3 regions of the Paenibacillus sp. FSL R10-2748 genome follow, and region 1 is predicted to be linked to each of the others. Evidence: riboswitches for the same ligand, from Rfam matches in the RefSeq annotation. Region 1 holds a riboswitch; each other region holds the start of a gene.
What was found. Region 1 has a riboswitch for glycine ahead of gcvT (glycine cleavage system aminomethyltransferase GcvT). Riboswitches for the same ligand answer to the same signal wherever they lie in the genome.
Positions count from the first base shown of each region.

Region 1 (6,381 bases):
CTCATGAACCGACTCCAACAGTACGAGATCATCCAACGGCAGTAGTCGGGTAGAGTGATCCTCGGCATCACGAAATAGCAGCCTGAGATAAGATCGTTCCGGCTCTGGAAATTCAATATCCAGCGCCTCTGACAACTCCGTGCATATGCGTTCCACCATAGCTGTGCGAAGCATGATATTTTCATCTGAATCTGTTTTTAAATACGAGAGAAGAGGATCTATAACATACCCGAGTCGCAGACGTACCAGCGAAACGCAAATTTGAATCAGCAGCTCCATGTATTTGCTTTCCACCATGTTTTCCAACCATTTTTCATGGGGCTGCCAGAGGGCCTTTTCCACAATCAGCAGGTTATCTCTGCCAATCATCTCCAGCAACTTGTCGGCGACACGGGTCACAGAACGAAGTTCTTCCCGGGCTGAAAACAGATCGGATTCATCCAAATATTCGAGAGCCAGCTCGGAAATCGCCCGTCTTTTGTCTGTCTCCCGTCCTGTAATCTCGACGCCGTACCCCCGTCTGCGGACAAGCACGAGCCCCCGTTCCCCAATCCAGCCTTGTAATTCGTCCAGATCATGACTGACCGTAGTTACCGTGACTTTCAAGTCTGAAGCCAGCGCCAGCAGCTTGATCGGCTCCTGTGTATCCAGCAGCATGCAGAGAACCACGATCTTTCTCTCCTCAGCCGAATATTCGTCTGACTTTGTATGCAGCAATTGCCTTCGCAGGCATACAAGCTGAGCTGGGTCAGCATCTATACAGATACCAATCCCTGACTTTTTCTCCAGCTTCACCTCATGAGCAGCCAGCCAATGCTCGACTGCGCCCAGTTCCCGATGAACCGTCCTTGTGCTGACATTGATCTTCGTGGCAATTTCCCCGGCTGTAACCTCTTTGGACTGCTCCAGAAGATATTCCACGATGTCACGTTGTCGTTTCGTAATATTCATAAGCGCATACCGTTCCTTCCCAAGCTCATCCCTCCAGCAGGAGACGTACACTGCATACAGTCCGCCTGACTACGACGGGGATTAAGAATCGGATTTCAGACGTTCAACCAGCGCTTCGTATTCAGGGCTCTTCAGAAAATTGTCAATGGAAATGTGCTCAGCATTCGGGGCTACTGTTTTAGCCCGGTCTGTCAACGTTTTTTGCGTAATGACAATATCCGCATCCTGTGGAATTTCACTGATTGCCGTATTCGTAACTGTTACGCCTACACCCGCCTGCTTCATTTTTTTGCGTAAAATCGAGGCGCCCATAGCGCTTGAGCCCATACCTGCATCACAGGAAAAGACGATCTTATTCACTTCGGATTTATCCTTGAGCGTTCGAGCTGCGGCAATCTCAGCAGCACGTTCAGATTCGTGGTTATCTTCCATTACAGTGGCGTTAGCACTTGCACTCTTGCTTTGATTTTTCATATCTTTCAGGCGGGATGCAGCTTCCTCCAGCCCCTCTTCTTTTTGCTTACTAGTCTTGAGTAACACTGCGGCAACAGCAAAGGATACGACCGCAGCAGCGATCACCCCGCTCAGCATTGGCAAATATCCGCCTTTTGGCGTCATTAGAAAATAGGCAATGATGCTGCCCGGTGAAGGAGCAGCAACCAGTCCGGCACCTGTCAACATAAAACAGAAGGTTCCCACAACGCCCCCAGCTATAGCAGCAAGAATCAAAATCGGCTTCATCAAAATATAAGGGAAATAAATTTCATGAATCCCGCCGAAAAAATGAATGATGACCGCTCCAGGAGCCGATGACTTCGCAGAGCCTTTGCCGAACAGGCAGTAGGCTAGCAAAATACCGAGCCCCGGCCCAGGGTTGGATTCCAGCATAAACAGTACGGATTTTCCTGTTCTTGCAGCTTCCTCTAACGCAATCGGACTCAATACTCCGTGATTCAGCGCGTTGTTTAAAAATAATACTTTTCCGGGCTCAATAATGAGGTTGACAAGCGGCAATAGCCCTGCGTTCACGAGGAACTGTACCCCTGCCGACAACACTTGACTGATCATTTGTACAATCGGGCCAATCGCCACATGGGCAAGCAGCGCTAGAATGGCACCGATAATTCCGGCCGAAAAGTTATTGACCAGCATTTCAAAGCCTGATCTGACTTTGCCTTCAATGGCCTTGTCGAACTTCTTCAATATCCACGCAGCCAGCGGACCAGCTACCATCGCGCCCAGGAACATCGGGATATCGGCTCCCACTATGACACCCATCGTCATAATGGCACCAATCACACCTCCACGCTGTCCGTGAATCATCGTGCCCCCTGTATAACCGATCAGTAACGGCAACAAATAATTTTTCATCGGGTCAACCAATTGTGCAAAACCTTCATTCGGGAACCATCCGGTCGGAATAAAGAGTGCCGTAATCAGCCCCCACGCAATAAAGGCTCCCATATTGGGCATAACCATACCGCTAAGAAAACGGCCAAAACGCTGTACGGCGACACGAGTGCCTCCTTTTGAACTTGGCTTTGCGTCCAATGTACTCATATTCAAATCCTCCTTGTAGGTAAGCATCACTACCTTTTCTTAAAATTCATACTAAATGACAGCGCTATCTTCATCAACGAAATGAAAACGTACTTTCGTCATGAACGTTGATGACAACATTTAAATTTAAATTATCCGGGAAGGTATTATACCTGCATAATTCTTCTTAATATGACCTGTAGCTATAGAAATTAGTCGAAAAACCGTGCTGGATTATGTATGATTCTTATATGGGGACAACCCTCTAAATCAGAATAAAACACGTAATTACGTTTGCAAAAAGACAAAAAAATAGCCGCTACGTCAAATCATAGCGACTATTTTATACAAAAATCGAGCAGACAAATAACCCTCTTACTCCATACTACAATGCTCCATTATTGCTCATCGGAAATCAACTGCTCATACTGATCCGCAGACAGTAGCTTGCCCAAGGCTTCCTCCACATCTTTATCCATCTCTACTTCGATCATCCAACCTTTTTCATAGGGAGATTCATTCACTAGCTCAGGTGTACTTTCCAGCGTTTCATTCACTTTTAGTATGGTTCCCGTCACCGGAGCAAAAAGGTCGGATACTGTCTTCACCGATTCAATCGTACCGATCTCCGCTCCCTGCTCAATCGTTGCTCCCGCCTCAGGTAATTCTACAAAAACAATATCACCCAGTTGATGCTGTGCAAAGTCTGTAATACCAATTCGTACCGTTCCATTCTCTGTCCGCTGAACCCACTCATGTTCGTCTGTATACCAAAGTTGCTGCTTTACTTCACCCATTCTGTTCCCCTCACTTCCATATGAATAAAATCGCTTTTGCTCACTGTACTAGACAGGTTAAGATTATGACAACAAGAACACTCATGTCAATAATACTAACAAAAATACTTCATATCACCTCATATAGCGTACTATATAAAAATATGATAGCTTATAACAAACGCTTACATATCCTTATTTATATATTAAATGTTTTTTCTATTGTTTTTGATGACATTTTTATTGACATTTTGAATGAATTTGCGTATTAATGGGTTATAGCAAATGCTTTGGGAAACACCCCGACAACTGCAAACGCGGATGAACGCGGAGGGAGAGACTGCCAAAAAGATTCGCATAGCTGTTGCCGCTTGTGAGACATAAGTGCACGCGAATCGGATCAAGTTGTTATCTGCAAAGCCAGGTAATATACCGTTGATCCCGAAGGTAGCGCCGAAGGAGTAAACCTGCATTGCAGGTGAATCTCTCAGGCAAAAGGACCTCTGCCGGACGCATCTCTGGAGAGCATTCGCTATTGGAGCGGATCACCCAAGGGGAAACCCGGTACATACCGGGGTAACTTTCTGGTATCAAGGACAGAGCTGAAAAAAAGAGTGTAGACTGCCGTCTATACGTTTTTTTCGGCCTGTCTTTTTTGTTTAGCCGATCACACCGGATAGGAGTGGAATAATGACTAATTTGCGAAAAACACCGCTATATTCGTCCTACGGGACGCAGTCTGGGGTTCGTTGTATTGACTTTGGCGGCTGGGAGCTCCCGGTTCAGTTTAGCGGCATTCAAAAGGAGCATGAGGCCGTCCGGCAACGTGCGGGTTTATTCGATGTATCGCATATGGGCGAATTTTTGGTTGAAGGCAAAGAAGCCGAAGCTTTTCTGCAAAAGGTGACCACGAATGATGTCAGCCAGTTGGAACCAGGTCAGGCACAATATTCACTCCTGTGTTACCCCGATGGAGGGGTAGTAGACGACCTACTTGTTTACTGCAAAGGACCGGAACGCTACATGCTCGTTGTGAACGCATCCAACATCGATAAGGATTGGGATTGGCTAATGCGCCATATGCCTGCATCCGTTCACATGGAGAATGTGTCTGATGCGATAGCATTGCTAGCGTTGCAAGGACCGGAGGCAGCACGTATTGCCGCAGCCGTGGCAGATACGGACATTACGAATCTGGCATCTTTCCGCTTCCATGAGAATGTGCCATTGTTCGGAGCAAAAGCACTGGTCTCACGAACCGGATATACGGGCGAAGACGGTTTTGAATTTTATATACCTGCTGCGGAAGCACCAGCCGTATGGGAGGGTTTGCTTCGTTCCGGTGAGTCGTATGGGCTGATTCCCGCTGGACTTGGTGCTCGGGATACCCTACGCTTTGAGGCACGGTTGCCGCTATATGGTCAGGAGTTATCTGCCACGATTTCACCACTCGAAGCTGGTCTAGGTTTCTTCGTCAAGCTGAATAAAGGAGATTTTATCGGTAGAGAAGCACTGCAACGTCAGAAAGAGCAAGGGATTCCTCGCAAATTGATCGGGCTGGAAATGATTGATCGCGGTATCCCACGCGCCCATTACCCGGTATTCGCAGAAGGACAACACATTGGTGAGGTCACAACGGGGACTCAGTCGCCCACCTTGAAGCGTAATCTGGGCCTCGCCTTGGTGGACAGTCGTTTTAGCGCCCTCTCCACACCGTTGGAGGTTGAGATTCGTGGCAAACGCCTGCGTGCCGAGGTGGTGGCAGCACCCTTTTATAAACGCCCGCGCTGATCTTAAACTCTTTTTATTTCTATAAAGCAAATATGTCAGATATGAACTTCTGGGTTTTTCATCTCACACACTTTTTTATTAGCTAATTTACGATCTAAAATCTTGCTTTTCGAAAGGAGTCAGAACCTATGAAGCAGCATCGTTATCTCCCTATGACTGAACAGGATCAAACCGAAATGCTGCGTGTGGTGGGTGTATCATCTATTGATGATTTATTCAGTGACATTCCAGAGGCCATTCGATATCAAGGGGAACTGCCTCTCTCTTCTCGACTCGATGAGAAAGCCTTAACCCGCCACTTGGCCGAGCTGGCCGGACACAACGCCAATACAGACACACATGCCAGCTTCCTTGGCGCAGGAATTTATGATCATCATATTCCGTCCGTCATCCAGCACATCACTTCACGCTCGGAATTCTATACAGCCTACACCCCCTATCAGCCGGAAGTAAGCCAAGGCGAGCTACAAGCCATTTTCGAGTTTCAGTCGTATATTTGCGAATTGACGGGCATGGCTGTAGCTAATGCCAGCATGTACGACGGAGCGACTGCACTGGCGGAAGCGGGCTCACTGTCCGCCGCAGCTACCCGCCGTAAACAGCTTATCGTATCAAGGTCCGTCCATCCGGAGGCACGTCAGGTATTGGCAGCCTATGCACGCGGATTGGATTTGGACATCGTGGAGATCGGCTGTTCGGACGGCGTAACGGATGCTGATGCGCTAGCGGCAGCCGTATCGGAACAGACCGCGGCTGTTTTGGTCCAAAGCCCCAACTTTTTCGGAGCCGTGGAAAACCTGAAGCCGATGGCTGACCTCATCCATGCGCACAAAGGTCTTTTGGTCGTCAGTGCCAATCCACTAGCACTTGGCTTGCTGGAAACACCCGGCAAACAGGGCGCGGATATTGTGGTAGGAGACGCACAGCCACTTGGCATCTCCTCTTCTCTCGGCGGTCCGACCTGTGGATACTTTGCCGTTTCTCAGGCACATATGCGCCGTATCCCTGGCCGTATTGTGGGTCAGACCACAGACCGCAACGGTAAACGCGGCTTCGTGCTGACCTTGCAAGCGCGGGAACAGCATATCCGCCGCGAAAAGGCCACCTCTAACATTTGCTCCAACCAAGCGTTGCTAGCTTTATCTGCATCTGTATACTTGTCTGTCATGGGTAGACAGGGGATCAAGGAAGTAGCCGAGCTAAATTTGCATAAAAGCCGTTATGCTTTAGAGCAATTGCTGAGCTTGAAGGGCATAACTGCCTCGTTTAACGCACCAACCTTTAATGAGTTTGCCCTTAGACTGCCTGAGGGTACGGATATGAG
Region 1 is NZ_JBBOTK010000004.1:84,625-91,005, reverse strand. Features, by position in the region: gene NSS66_RS13495 (BglG family transcription antiterminator) at 1-951, opposite strand, end outside; gene NSS66_RS13490 (PTS mannitol transporter subunit IICB) at 1,033-2,511, opposite strand; gene gcvH (glycine cleavage system protein GcvH) at 2,889-3,287, opposite strand; glycine riboswitch at 3,681-3,779, shown strand; gene gcvT (glycine cleavage system aminomethyltransferase GcvT) at 3,957-5,057, shown strand; gene gcvPA (aminomethyl-transferring glycine dehydrogenase subunit GcvPA) at 5,186-6,381, shown strand, end outside.

Region 2 (6,381 bases), on a different contig from region 1:
AAAACCCGGAACACCAACTGGAAGCCTACCACAAAATCGGACTGTTCCCGTCCACTCCCGGCGTCTATAACGATCCTATCATGGGGACACCCGAGCCTTTCTTTGGTGGTCAGGCCACCGGACTCATCTTTGCCACCTCCGCACGTAATGTGAAAAGCAGCTATTTCGGCGAGCGCTATCCTGTCATCCACGGCATTGTGACCCGTCGTCTTGCTAATGTCGCCAAGCAGGATGCCAATTCCGATGCATTATGGACGGAAACAATGGATCGAATCGAACGGGAATTACAGCGGTAAAAACAAAATCCAAAAAAGGCGTGTGGACAATATGCTGAGAGAAATCTGGAAGCACCGTGCCGTTTATGCTGCGATCTCGCCGTTTTATCTACTGTTTGGCATCTTTGGACTGTTTCCGATTGGTTTTTCATTATATCTAGCGTTTCACAAATGGGACGGGATCGGAGACATGACCTACAACGGCTGGGGCAACTTTCGCTACCTTGTAACAGATCATGAATTTTGGCAGGCTGTAGGCAACACCTTTGTGATCTGGGTGTATGCAACGATTCCGATGCTATTCTTCGCACTGATTATTGCCTTTCTGCTTTATGCCCCTTTTGTGAAAATGCGTACCTTATGGCGAGTCGGATTCTTCCTGCCAAATGTGACGTCTATTGTAGCTGTTGCCATCATATTCGGTGCCTTATTTGCCAACAATTTTGGATTTCTCAACTACCTTCTGCAACTCATGGGGCTACCCATGGTTCAATGGCTGAATGTGCCATGGGGTATCCAAATCGCCATTTCTTCTATGGTCGTATGGAGATGGATGGGCTATAACTCAATCATCTATCTGGCTGGACTCCAGAGTATTCCGCATGTGCTGTATGAGGCCGCCAAAATAGACGGGGCAACCGGAGCGCAAGCTTTTTTCCGCATCACTATCCCCATGCTACGCCCAGTCATTCTGTTTACGGTGATTACGTCCACCATCGGCGGTATGCAGCTCTTCACCGAGCCACAGGTCCTGGTCGGTAATGACGGCGGTTCCGGGGCAAGTGGCATGACCATCGTTTTATACCTGTATCGCGAGTCGTTCATTAACAACTATTTTGGATATGGTGCAGCCGTCGGATGGGGCATGTTCCTCATCATTGCTCTATTCTCCATCATAAACTGGAAACTCGTTCAAGGTAAAAAATAACGATGGGAAGGAGCTTCACAACATGATGCAGACACGCGCAAAATCCTTTGTTTTATATGCTGGATTGTTGGTGGGAATCATCCTGTCGATGTTTCCATTTTACTGGCTGATCGTCATGGCAACCCGTACAACCTCAGACATCTATCGTTTTCCACCACAATTGTGGTTTGGCAGCCACTTCTTGGATAACATAACGAGAGTATTACAACAGATTAATTTTGCCGGAGCCTTTTTTAATACCCTTTTTGTAGCCGGTTCTGTTACCCTATTGGTTCTGTTTTTCGATTCACTAGCAGGTTTTGCATTCGCCAAGTTTGATTTTCCGGGCAAAAAAGTGCTATTTATCGTTCTGCTAGCTACGATGATGGTCCCTTCACAACTTTCGCTTGTCCCCTCCTTTGTCATGATGGCCTCCTTTGGATGGGTAGGTACGTTCAAAGCGCTTATCATCCCGGGGATGGTAAATGCCTTCGGCATTTTCTGGATTCGTCAATATGCGGAAGAATCCATTCCAAAGGAACTGCTGGATGCGGGCCGGATGGACGGATGCAGCTTTTTTCGACTGTACTTGAATGTAGCACTGCCTATTCTACGTCCTGCGTTCGCTTTTCTCGGCGCGTTTACCTTTATAGGAGCCTGGAATGATTATTTATGGCCGCTAATCGTCTTAACGGATGAGCGTAAATTCACGCTCCAGATTGCACTGTCACAATTGAACGGGATTTACAATACGGATTATGCGATGGTCATTGCGGGCACCCTGCTGGCTGTACTGCCACTTATTATTTTATTTCTTTTCATTAGCCGCCAGTTTATTTCCGATCTTGCCGCCGGAGCGGTCAAAGATTAGATTTACTTGAATTCCCTTATTCATTTCATGTATAATAGTTAATCGTCATTTCAAATAGCTTACATGATGAAGTTAGGTATCCAACAGGCAATCAGGTTAAGCGATTTACGATTTGAACATGAACAATGAAGAACTGAGGGAAACTTACCAGATGAACAAATTCACATATTATAACCCCACCAAATTAATTTTTGGAGACAATCAAATTGAAGAACTCCAGCAGGAACTGCTGAATTACGGCAAAAACATTTTGCTGGTATATGGAGGCGGAAGTGTCAAACGAAATGGTCTATATGACCAGGTATTAAACGCGTTAGAACCGCTACATCTGAACATTCATGAATTGTCCGGCGTAGAACCGAATCCGCGCTTGTCCACCGTTAAGAAGGGTATCGACATTTGCCGAAATGAAAAAATCGACTTCTTACTTGCTGTAGGCGGTGGAAGCGTTATTGATTGCACCAAAGCCATCGCAGCAGGGGCTGAATATGACGGCGATGTGTGGGATATTATCAACAAAAAGCACATGCCGACCCAGGCTCTGCCATTCGGCACCATCCTCACACTCGCCGCCACCGGTTCAGAAATGAATCCGGATTCTGTTATCACCAACTGGGAAACGAACGAAAAATACGTATGGGGCAGCGCGGTAACGCATCCGAAATTCTCGATTCTGGACCCAAAAAACACCTTCTCTGTGCCACGTGATCAGACGGTATATGGCATGGTGGATATGATGAGCCATGTGTTTGAACAATATTTTCACAATGTTAAAAATACACCGTTGCAAGATCGTATGTGCTTTTCCGTGTTGCAAACCGTGATCGAAACTGCACCTAAGCTGCTGGAGGATTTGCACAACTACGAGCATCGTGAAACGATTTTATATGCCGGAACGATTGCCCTTAACGGAACACTACAAATGGGCTACTTCGGGGACTGGGCTTCGCATACGATTGAACATGCATTATCCGCTGTATATGATATTCCTCATGCTGGCGGTCTGGCGATCCTGTTCCCCAACTGGATGAGACATACGGTGGATCAGGATGCTGCACGCATGAAGCGGCTGATGCTCAGCATGTTTGATTTAGATACCACTGGTAAAACGGATAAGGAAATTGCTTTGGAGGGGATTGATCGCCTGAGTGCATTCTGGACAAGTCTCGGTGCCCCTTCCACCCTGGCCGATTACAATATTAATGATGAGCAATTGGAAAAAGTCGCAAACATTGCAGCCCGTGAAATGGAATACGGAGGCTTCGGTAATTATAAAAAGCTGAACCAAGAAGATATTTCAGCTATTTTGCACGCATCGTTATAACATTCAAAAGGGAGTGTCCTCAAGCCTGTGATGACTGAGGGCACTCCCTTTTGGAAATTATGAATTAACCGTTTGTCCTTTTTCTTCTACTTGGATAGCTGCCCCTACACTGGCACCTGCAAGAATGCCCTTTTTCTTACTAGAATTCAGAGAATCCATATAGGTTCGGGTTTCTGCGACTACAATTCCTGATAAGCCGAGCAGGGCAATCAGGTTCGGGAAAGCCATCATTGCGTTAAAGATATCTGCCAGCAGCCAAATCGCATCCAGTTTAATGAACGCGCCCCCGGCAACCAGTAGGATGAACAGATAGCGGTATGGCTTAATCCACTTGACCCCAAGCAAATATTCAACACAGCGTTCCCCGTAATAGTTCCAGCCGAGCATGGTGGTGAACGCAAACATAATCAGAATGATTGTGAGCAGTTCTGCCCCCAGCGGGAATGCGCTGGAAAATGCTTGCTGAGTCATCAGGCCCGCATCGGTAGGCCCGCTCCACACACCACTAACCAGTAGCGTCAACCCGGTCATCACACAAATAACCATCGTATCAATAAACACGCCTGTCATGGAAATTAGCCCTTGCTCCGCAGGCCATTTGGTTTTGGCAGCTGCGGCTGCAATCGGTGCGCTTCCCAATCCGGCCTCATTGGCAAAAATACCTCTGGCTACCCCACTTCGCATCGCCAGCATAATCGTAGCTCCGGCAAATCCGCCCGTTGCAGATGTAGTTGAAAATGCCGAATGGAGCACCAGCGCAATTGCGGCAGGTAGTTGGTCAGCAAACCGAATTAGTACGATGAGACAGATCAGTACGTACAAGCCTGTTTTAAAAGGAACGACCTTCGTCGATACCTTGGCAATGCTTTTGAGTCCTCCAATAGTAACAAGTCCTGTAAGGATAGCAATAATCAGTGCCGTTACAATGGGCGGAACGCCAAAACTATTTTCAGTCGAAGATACAATCGCTTTGACCTGCGGAAACGTTCCAATCCCGAACAACGCTACCAGCATGCCCGAAAAAGCAAACAGCATCGCCAGCGGTTTAAAACGGCGTCCCAGACCTTTCTCAATATAATACATCGGGCCGCCGGAAAATTGCCCATTCCGATCCTTCACCCGGTATTTTACCGCAAGTACACCTTCCGCATATTTCGTCGCCATCCCAAAAAAGGCTGCAACGACCATCCAGAACAAGGCACCCGGCCCGCCCAGCTTAATGGCTGTCGCTACGCCGACAATACTTCCTGTGCCAACTGTAGCCGCCAACGCTGTACTCAAAGCCGCAAAACTACTTACATCCCCGCTGCCTTCATTCGGGGCCTTACCGATCAGCTTGATCGCCAGGGGCAGGCGGAATACCTGCAGCATCTTCAAACGTATGGTCAGCCACAACCCCGTTCCCATGACAAGAATGATGAGAGGCGCCCCCCATATCCAACTGCTAATCGCTTCTAACACATGTACCAAATTCATTTCAACCCGCTCCTCCAGCATATTAGAAAACAAAAAAGAGTCAAATCCGCTGATTCGACTCCTGGAGAGGTTAAAGGCACGAAAAAATACAACCATCTTGCGCAGGTTTCTGCCTCTAATAGCTTATAAAAAAGCCTAGGGCATCCCCTGTCACAGGTTATTCGCGTCTCTGTCCTTTTGCCTGAGAGTTTAAGCAGATGTTCTCTGCGGTGCACCTTCGGCGCCCAATTAAGGGTCTCTCCAGAGTTCTGTCCGTTTACGGTCCCCGCTTGTTGCTGTAATCAGCCTAAGCACCTGAGAGTTTTGCCCCTTCGGTCGGAACTTTCGTTCCATCTCCCGCAAACATCAACCAGACATATGAAATTTTTATTTATTATACAGAAAACTTTCAGCTTATTACAAGTGAAAAGTTTGTGAAGCCCTCTGAAATAAATATTATTATTATGTCTATCAAAAAAGCGGGTACAGCAGATTGCATCCTTAGGATGTCCTCTGCTATACCCGCCCGAGAAAATTTGGAATTACAATTCTTCACCATTGGTTGCTATCACATTTTTATACCAGTTAAATGAGTCCTTTTTGGAGCGTTTGAGCGTTCCGTTACCGTCATCATCCAGATCAACGTAAATAAATCCGTAGCGCTTGGACATTTCGGAAGTAGACATGCTCACAAGGTCGATAGGACCCCAGCTGGTGTAACCAAGCAGATCAACACCGTCGGCAATTGCTTCCTTCATTTGAACAATATGCTGACGCAAGTAATCAATACGATATGTGTCATGCACAGAACCGTCTTCCTCTACCTTATCATAAGCACCTAGGCCATTTTCCACGATGAACAGTGGCTTTTGGTAGCGGTCATATAACGTGTTCAGCGTAACACGCAGACCGATCGGATCAATTTGCCATCCCCAGTCAGAGGACTGTAAATATGGATTTTTCACGCCGCCAATCAGGTTTCCTGCTGCTTTCTCGCCTTCTGGACCTGCAGATACGGTCAAGGTCATGTAGTAGCTGAATGAGATATAATCGACCGTGTTATTTTTTAAAATTTCGGCATCGCCTGGTTCTGTGTGTATAACAACATTATTTTCTTCAAAATAACGATTCATGTAGTTGGAATATTCCCCACGGGCATGCACATCCGTAAAGAACAGGTTCATCTGATTTTCATGCTGGGCTTTCAGTATATCCTCTGGGTTACACGTATGTGGGTAGCTTTCCAAACGAGCCAGCATACAGCCGATTTGAGAGCCCGGGATGATCTCATGTCCTCGTTTTGTCGCCAGTGCACTAGCTACAAATTGATGATGCAGTGCTTGGTATATCGCTTGCTGCTTGTTTTCTACGCGGTCAATGACCACCCCGCCACCAGTAAACGGACTCATGGTCATTACATTGATTTCATTAAAGGTCAGCCAGTATTTTACTTTATCCTTATAACGCGTGAACACAGTTTCGGCATAATTTACGTAGTGCTGTATAACTTCACGACCCAGCCAACCATTATACTTCTGAGTCAAACCCA
Region 2 is NZ_JBBOTK010000006.1:74,870-81,250, forward strand. Features, by position in the region: gene NSS66_RS18465 (ABC transporter substrate-binding protein) at 1-296, shown strand, start outside; gene NSS66_RS18470 (carbohydrate ABC transporter permease) at 328-1,203, shown strand; gene NSS66_RS18475 (carbohydrate ABC transporter permease) at 1,226-2,053, shown strand; gene NSS66_RS18480 (iron-containing alcohol dehydrogenase) at 2,205-3,377, shown strand; gene NSS66_RS18485 (alanine/glycine:cation symporter family protein) at 3,435-4,853, opposite strand; glycine riboswitch at 5,013-5,107, opposite strand; glycine riboswitch at 5,126-5,202, opposite strand; gene NSS66_RS18490 (glycoside hydrolase family 1 protein) at 5,375-6,381, opposite strand, start outside.
Region 2: it holds a riboswitch for glycine, as region 1 does, so the genes downstream of both, NSS66_RS18485 (alanine/glycine:cation symporter family protein) here and gcvT (glycine cleavage system aminomethyltransferase GcvT) in region 1, are expected to answer to the same signal.

Region 3 (6,381 bases), on a different contig from region 1:
AGTAAAAAAGAGAGCAAGCATACGTCCAAGGACGACATGCTTGCTCTTTTTTTAAGGAGGCTACCGCTTATAAATTATGACTTATCCTTCTTGGTCGGTGTGTTGCGTGTAAGTGATTCGGTCAAACGCTTGCCAGTCGGCGTCTGGGCCAAGCCGCCTTTGGCGGTCTCGCGGTGCTTCGACGGCATCGCACTGCCGACTTCAAGCATCACGTCAATGACTTCGTCAGACGGAATAGCGCTGCGCACACCCGCCAAAGCCATATCCGCTGCGGCAAGCGCAGTCACGGCTCCCAGCCCGTTGCGCACGATGCACGGAATCTCCACGAGTCCAGCGACGGGGTCGCAAATCAGGCCGAGCGTGTTCTTAAGAGCGAGGCCCACGGCGTGAACAGCCTGTTCAGGCGTACCACCACGCAGCTCGACCATAGCGCCAGCAGCCATCCCGATAGCTGAACCAATCTCAGCCTGACAGCCTCCCTCCGCGCCAGAAATGAAGGAGTTGTTGGCGATCACGTAGCCAATGGCTCCAGCGGCGAACAGGCCGTTCACCATATGCTCATCATCCCAGCCGAACCGCTCCTGCGCACTGATGAACACACCAGGGATAACCCCACATGAGCCTGCGGTAGGCGTGGCCACAATGCGACCCATGGATGCATTAACCTCCGACACGGAGAGGGCATAAGCCATGGCAAGCGCGGAGGCATCACCGGAGCAGGTTTCCCCTGACCGCAGATACTCGGCTAGGCGCTTGCCGTCACCGCCCGTCAATCCACTGCGGGATACGGTGTCTTGTGTCTGACCGCGATGAACGGCTTCCTTCATGACTTCATAATAATCAGACATTTGGCGAAAGATTTCTTCCTCCGTTGTATTCGTCTCTTGTACCTGCTCTTGAATCATCAAACGGCCAATTGTGGTGGATTCTTCAGCGCATAAAGCGCTGATTTCATGCAGATGGCTAAACCGCATCGGATTCAGCTCCTTTTTTCAAATTAATCATCTTAATTTCATACATATGAGGTAAAGAACGCAGTTCCGCAATCAGTTCAGCTGGAGCAGAACTGTCCGTTTCAATGGCGGTGAGTGCTTCACCATCCCGGCCTTTGCGATCTACGTGCATATAGGCAATGTTAATGTGGGCCGCGCCCAGCGCTGAAGTTATCGCGCCCAATGTACCGGGCTTATCCGAGTGGAGAAGCACCAGCGTAGGCAGCTCCCCGGTCAGATTGACCCGGAATTCGTTAAGCTGCTGGACATGGATGCTGCCGCCGCCGATGGAGGAGCCCAACAGTGTGCGCTGATCCTCGCCCTTCCACAGCTCGAAACGGACAGTGTTCGGATGAGGCGCGGGGAGTCCGCTGACGGCGAATTCCACGGCCATCCCGGCTTGCTCTGCCCATTGCTCGGCATCCGGAATCCGGTGATCGTCCGTATCGTAATTAAGCAGCCCTGCGATGAGCGCCAGGTCTGTACCGTGTCCTTTATACGTGTCGGCAAAGGAGCCGTACAGCGTCATGCGGGCACGGTCAGGCTGCGTCCCGAGCCAGTGCCGGGCAACGCGTGCGAGCCGCACCGCGCCTGCGGTGTGTGAACTGGAAGGTCCGGTCATGGCCGGACCGATAATAGAAAATACATCTTTGAAACGCATGGTGTGGCCCCCTGTATGTTCTAATACCATACTATATGGTATTTCCGCGTCTTTGCGCGGTTATGACGGTTCTTAATGCTGACGCACAATGTGAGCACAAAAAAGGACAGGATAAGGAAGTTTCCCTTATCTCTGTCCTCGTTACCTGAGAGTTTCGTGCGGTGTTCTTACCGCCTTACCCCTTGGGTGGCTTGCGCTCTCTCCAGAGTTGCGTCAGATGACGATACATGGACCTGAGAGATTATCCGTCAGCCGGGTGCTGACGTCTTGCTCCTTCGGTGCCGCCAGAGTGTAGGCTCCCTGGACAGACTCTCCCGTCATCTTCATTCGCGTATACCGTTCTACATGTCTTCCTTAGCGTAATGTATGCCGTGCTCAGTGTCAATCACAGGTTTAATTTTTACATAAACAGGTGCGTTTCCAATAAAAAAGATTAAAATTTACATAATTATGGATGAAACCAGGAAGGAATTAGAAGATTGGCGGCTAATCTGATAAAGGACAAGTATATTTATGGAAATCATAGGAGGGATATTGACGTATGGTAAAAGGCTTGCGATTCACAGGTTCACGCTTAAAAGGGATGTTGCATCTAGCAGCTATCGTATCACTGCTGATTGGGATCTTCGTTCCATTCGGTCAGGTCAAGGCGGAGGGAGCATTGACAGTAGCCGAAGCACTTCAGCGCCAAAGCAGTGGAGGTACGGTGACGGTGGAAGGTTACATCGTCGGACATGCTACCGGATCGAAAACGGCTAACTTTTCTTCCCCGTTCGCGAATGATTTTAACGTACTGATTGCCGATCAGGCAAATGAACGTAATACGTCTAATCTGTTGGATGTACAGCTGACTTCAGCGTACAGAGGGCAATATGGGCTATCAGGCCATCCTGAGCTGATCGGCAGCAAAATTCGTGTGACGGGTACACTCGGCGCCTACAATAATTTTGGTGGAGTGAAAAGTCCAAGCGCTGTTGAACTGGTGAGCGGAAGCGAGCCGGGGGAACCAGGCGAACCTGGCAACCCGGGTCAACCCGGTACTACACTGCCGGATGGAAAAGGCAAAAAGGTGCTGTTCGATAATACGCACGCACAGACCGCTGGTGCAGCAGATTGGGTCATTGAAGGCGCCTTCTCCGACTTTGCCAATGGACTGCGTAATGTAGGCTTTACGGTAGACCAATTGAATCGTCCTATTCCTTTTACTTATGGAGAGCAGGCCATAACATATGACAAGCTGCGCCAATATGATGTGTTCATTATTGGTGAAGCGAATGTTGCCTTTAAGGCATCCGAGCAGGCTGCCCTGCTGCAATACGTGAATAGCGGGGGGAGCGTCTTCTTCATCTCCGATCATTATAATGCGGACCGTAACAAAAACCGTTGGGATTCCTCCGAGGTTATGAATGGTTACCGTCGTGGAGCCTATACTAATCCGGCCAAGGGCATGACTGCAGAAGAAGCTGCATCACCGGCGATGCAAGGATTAACAAGCTCCGATTGGCTGGCGGCCAACTTTGGCGTTCGTTTCCGTTACAATGCGCTGGGTGATGTGAATGCTACCGACATTGTAGCCGCAGATCAATCTTTCGGCATTACCAAGGGTGTGCGCTCGATTGCAATGCATGCAGGATCTACGCTGGCTATTATTGATCCTACCAAGGCTAAAGGCATTGCTTATATCCCTTCAGGCACGAAAAAATGGGGTAATGCGGTAGACCAGGGAGTTTATAACGGCGGGGGCCGTGCGGAAGGACCTTATGCCGCTATCTCCAAGGTAGGTCAAGGCAAGGCAGCGTTCATCGGTGATTCTTCCCCTGTAGAAGATGCTACACCGAAATATGTGCGTGAGGAAAACGGACAGTCGAAGAAGACATATGATGGTTTTAAAGAAGTGGATGATTCCACCTTCCTGGTGCAAACGGTTCAATGGCTTGCATGGAAGCAGGACTACACGAAATTGTCTGATGTGGCAGGTTTGACTCTGGATCAGCCAACGAAGCTTCTACCATTTGAGGAGCCTGCGGCTTCCACAGAACCGCAGCCTGAGCCTTGGTCTGCTCCAGCAGCAGGCTACAAATGGTACGATCCTAGAACGTTCAAGTCTGGCTCCTATGGAGCGGCTTCATAATTATCGCCAGAAGCTCAATGTGAGCTGGTATTAGTTAGTCGTTTGATCCCTGCAGAGGGATCAGGCGACTTTTTTTGTGATGAAAATTAACCTGTGGTTGGTTATTTCATTACATTTTGTGCCAGAAAGGCCGCGCTACTGCTGGATCATTGATTTTTTAAATGATGTTGATAGCATAATCTTAATTGATATATCCATATACTGGTGATAGGATGTATTCAAATTATTCCGACAAAAACGGTATGTAATGTTCATGAGAGGTTTTAAACATCAAACATGGTGAGAATAAGCGGGACAAGACCATGGAGAATGGAGGAAGCGCGCATTGAATACCGGACCCGTGTTGGAAATTAAAGGATTATCCGTATCTTTTCGCATCAATGATCAATATCACCCCGCAGTCGACCATCTGGATCTGACGGTCAACCCCAATGGAGTGCTGGCTGTAGTCGGAGAATCCGGCTGTGGCAAAAGCGCGCTGGCGCTTTCGATCGCACAACTGCATGACATGGAACGCACGCGTGTAGAGGGAGAGGTCCTTTTTAAAGGCACGGACCTGAACCGTCTTTCTTCAGGGCAAATGAATAAAATCCGCGGAGCGGGCATGGGCATGATCTTTCAGGACCCGCTGACAGCACTCAACCCGTTAATGAGCATTGGTAAGCAGATTGAGGAAAATCTTGATTATCATACGTCACTATCTACGAAGCAAAAAAGGGAACGTGTGCTGGAGCTGCTGGAAAGCGTAGATATACCGAATCCTGTGCGTGTGTATGAGCAGTATCCGCATGAACTGTCAGGAGGGATGCGTCAGCGTGTGATGATCGCGATTGCCATAGCTTGCCGACCTTCTCTTATTATCGCAGATGAACCAACTACTGCGCTCGATGTAACGATCCAATTGCAAATTCTCGACTTGCTCAAACAGCTTCAACAGGAGAGTGGGAGCGGAATTATCTTGATTACGCATGATCTTGGTGTTGTGGCAGAAGTAGCCGACCGCGTGGTGGTCATGTATGCCGGAGAAATCGTGGAGAGCGCTGATGTTTTTGAATTATTCAGGCATCCACAGCATCCGTACACGCGTTCTTTGCTTGCTTCCATGCCGGGATCGCATATCAAGGGGGAATCACTGCATGTCATCGGCGGCATTGTTCCCTCATTACAAGATATCCCCCGCAATAGCTGTCGCTTTGCCCCGCGTATTCCCTGGATTCAGCAGGGAGTGCATGAAGACCATCCCCAACTAAATGAAATTTCCCCTGGACATTGGGTCCGTTGTACATGTTACCAGCATTTTCATTTTAAAGACGAGGCAAAGGGGGAAGCTGCTCATGGCACTACTGGAGTTAAATGATTTGAGGGTCCACTATCCGGTGCGCGGTGGTTTCTTCCAGCGTGTTATCGATCAGGTGAAAGCAGTGGATGGCGTGTCGATCAGCATTGAGGCAGGCCAGACATACGGGCTGGTGGGAGAATCCGGCTGTGGAAAAACGACGACAGGCAGGACGATCATCGGTCTAAATAAGCTGACGAGCGGACGGATTCTTTTTAAGGGAAAGGACCTTGCGGCTCTGAGCCGTAACAACCGTCATCCGCTGCGTAGAGACATTCAGATGATTTTTCAGGACCCCTACTCTTCGCTCAACCCGCGCAAGCGCGTATTGGATGTCATTGCTGAACCGCTGCGAAATTTTGAAAGGCTGAGCAGTGAGGAGGAACGGAGGAAAGTACAGACGTTGCTGGAAAAGGTCGGCTTGAACGCCGATGCAGCCTACAAATATCCGCATGAATTTTCCGGGGGGCAACGGCAACGGATCGGGATCGCGCGTGCGCTGACATTAAACCCCAAGCTGATCATTGCTGATGAGCCGGTGTCGGCACTGGACGTTTCCGTGCAGGCACAGGTGCTGAATTTTATGAAGGATGTGCAACGGGAATTTAATTTGACGTATTTGTTCATCAGTCATGATTTGGGTATTATCCGCCATATGTGCGACCAAATCGGTATTATGTATCGAGGCCGTCTAGTGGAGCAGGGGAGCGAGCAAGACATTTATGAGCGTCCACAGCATCTGTATACCCAGCGCCTCATTGCAACCATTCCCAATATTGATCCTACAAAACGGCTGGAAAATGCCCAAAAAAGGCGAATGCTCTTATCCTCCTACAAAACAGAGCTACCCAAATATCTAGACGTGAGTGGAAAGCCGTTTGCACTAAAATCAGTAAGTCCATCCCATCAAGTCGCGCTACCATAAGGGGGGTACAGAAATGTGGAAATTTACACTGCGTCGGCTGCTGGTTATGATCCCTCAACTTTTTGCACTGAGCGTGCTTATATTTTTCCTGGCTAAGGCTATGCCGGGGGATGCACTGACAGGACTTATTACTTCGACACCCAATCTGAATCCGGCCGCACTGGAAGAACAGCGACAAAGACTGGGACTGAATGACCCGGTGTGGGTGCAGTATGGGAACTGGCTCGTCCAGCTTGCTCACGGGGATCTGGGCAAATCTTATGTACATAAAATTAGCGTTACCGATCTGATTGGCAGTCGTCTGGGAAACACGTTCTTTCTGGGCGTAGTAATTCT
Region 3 is NZ_JBBOTK010000005.1:14,816-21,196, forward strand. Features, by position in the region: gene NSS66_RS16170 (Ig-like domain-containing protein) at 1-5, shown strand, start outside; gene sdaAA (L-serine ammonia-lyase, iron-sulfur-dependent, subunit alpha) at 75-974, opposite strand; gene sdaAB (L-serine ammonia-lyase, iron-sulfur-dependent subunit beta) at 964-1,653, opposite strand; glycine riboswitch at 1,865-1,980, opposite strand; gene NSS66_RS16185 (DUF6359 domain-containing protein) at 2,195-3,784, shown strand; gene NSS66_RS16190 (ABC transporter ATP-binding protein) at 4,110-5,141, shown strand; gene NSS66_RS16195 (ABC transporter ATP-binding protein) at 5,119-6,045, shown strand; gene opp4B (oligopeptide ABC transporter permease) at 6,059-6,381, shown strand, end outside.
Region 3: it holds a riboswitch for glycine, as region 1 does, so the genes downstream of both, sdaAB (L-serine ammonia-lyase, iron-sulfur-dependent subunit beta) here and gcvT (glycine cleavage system aminomethyltransferase GcvT) in region 1, are expected to answer to the same signal.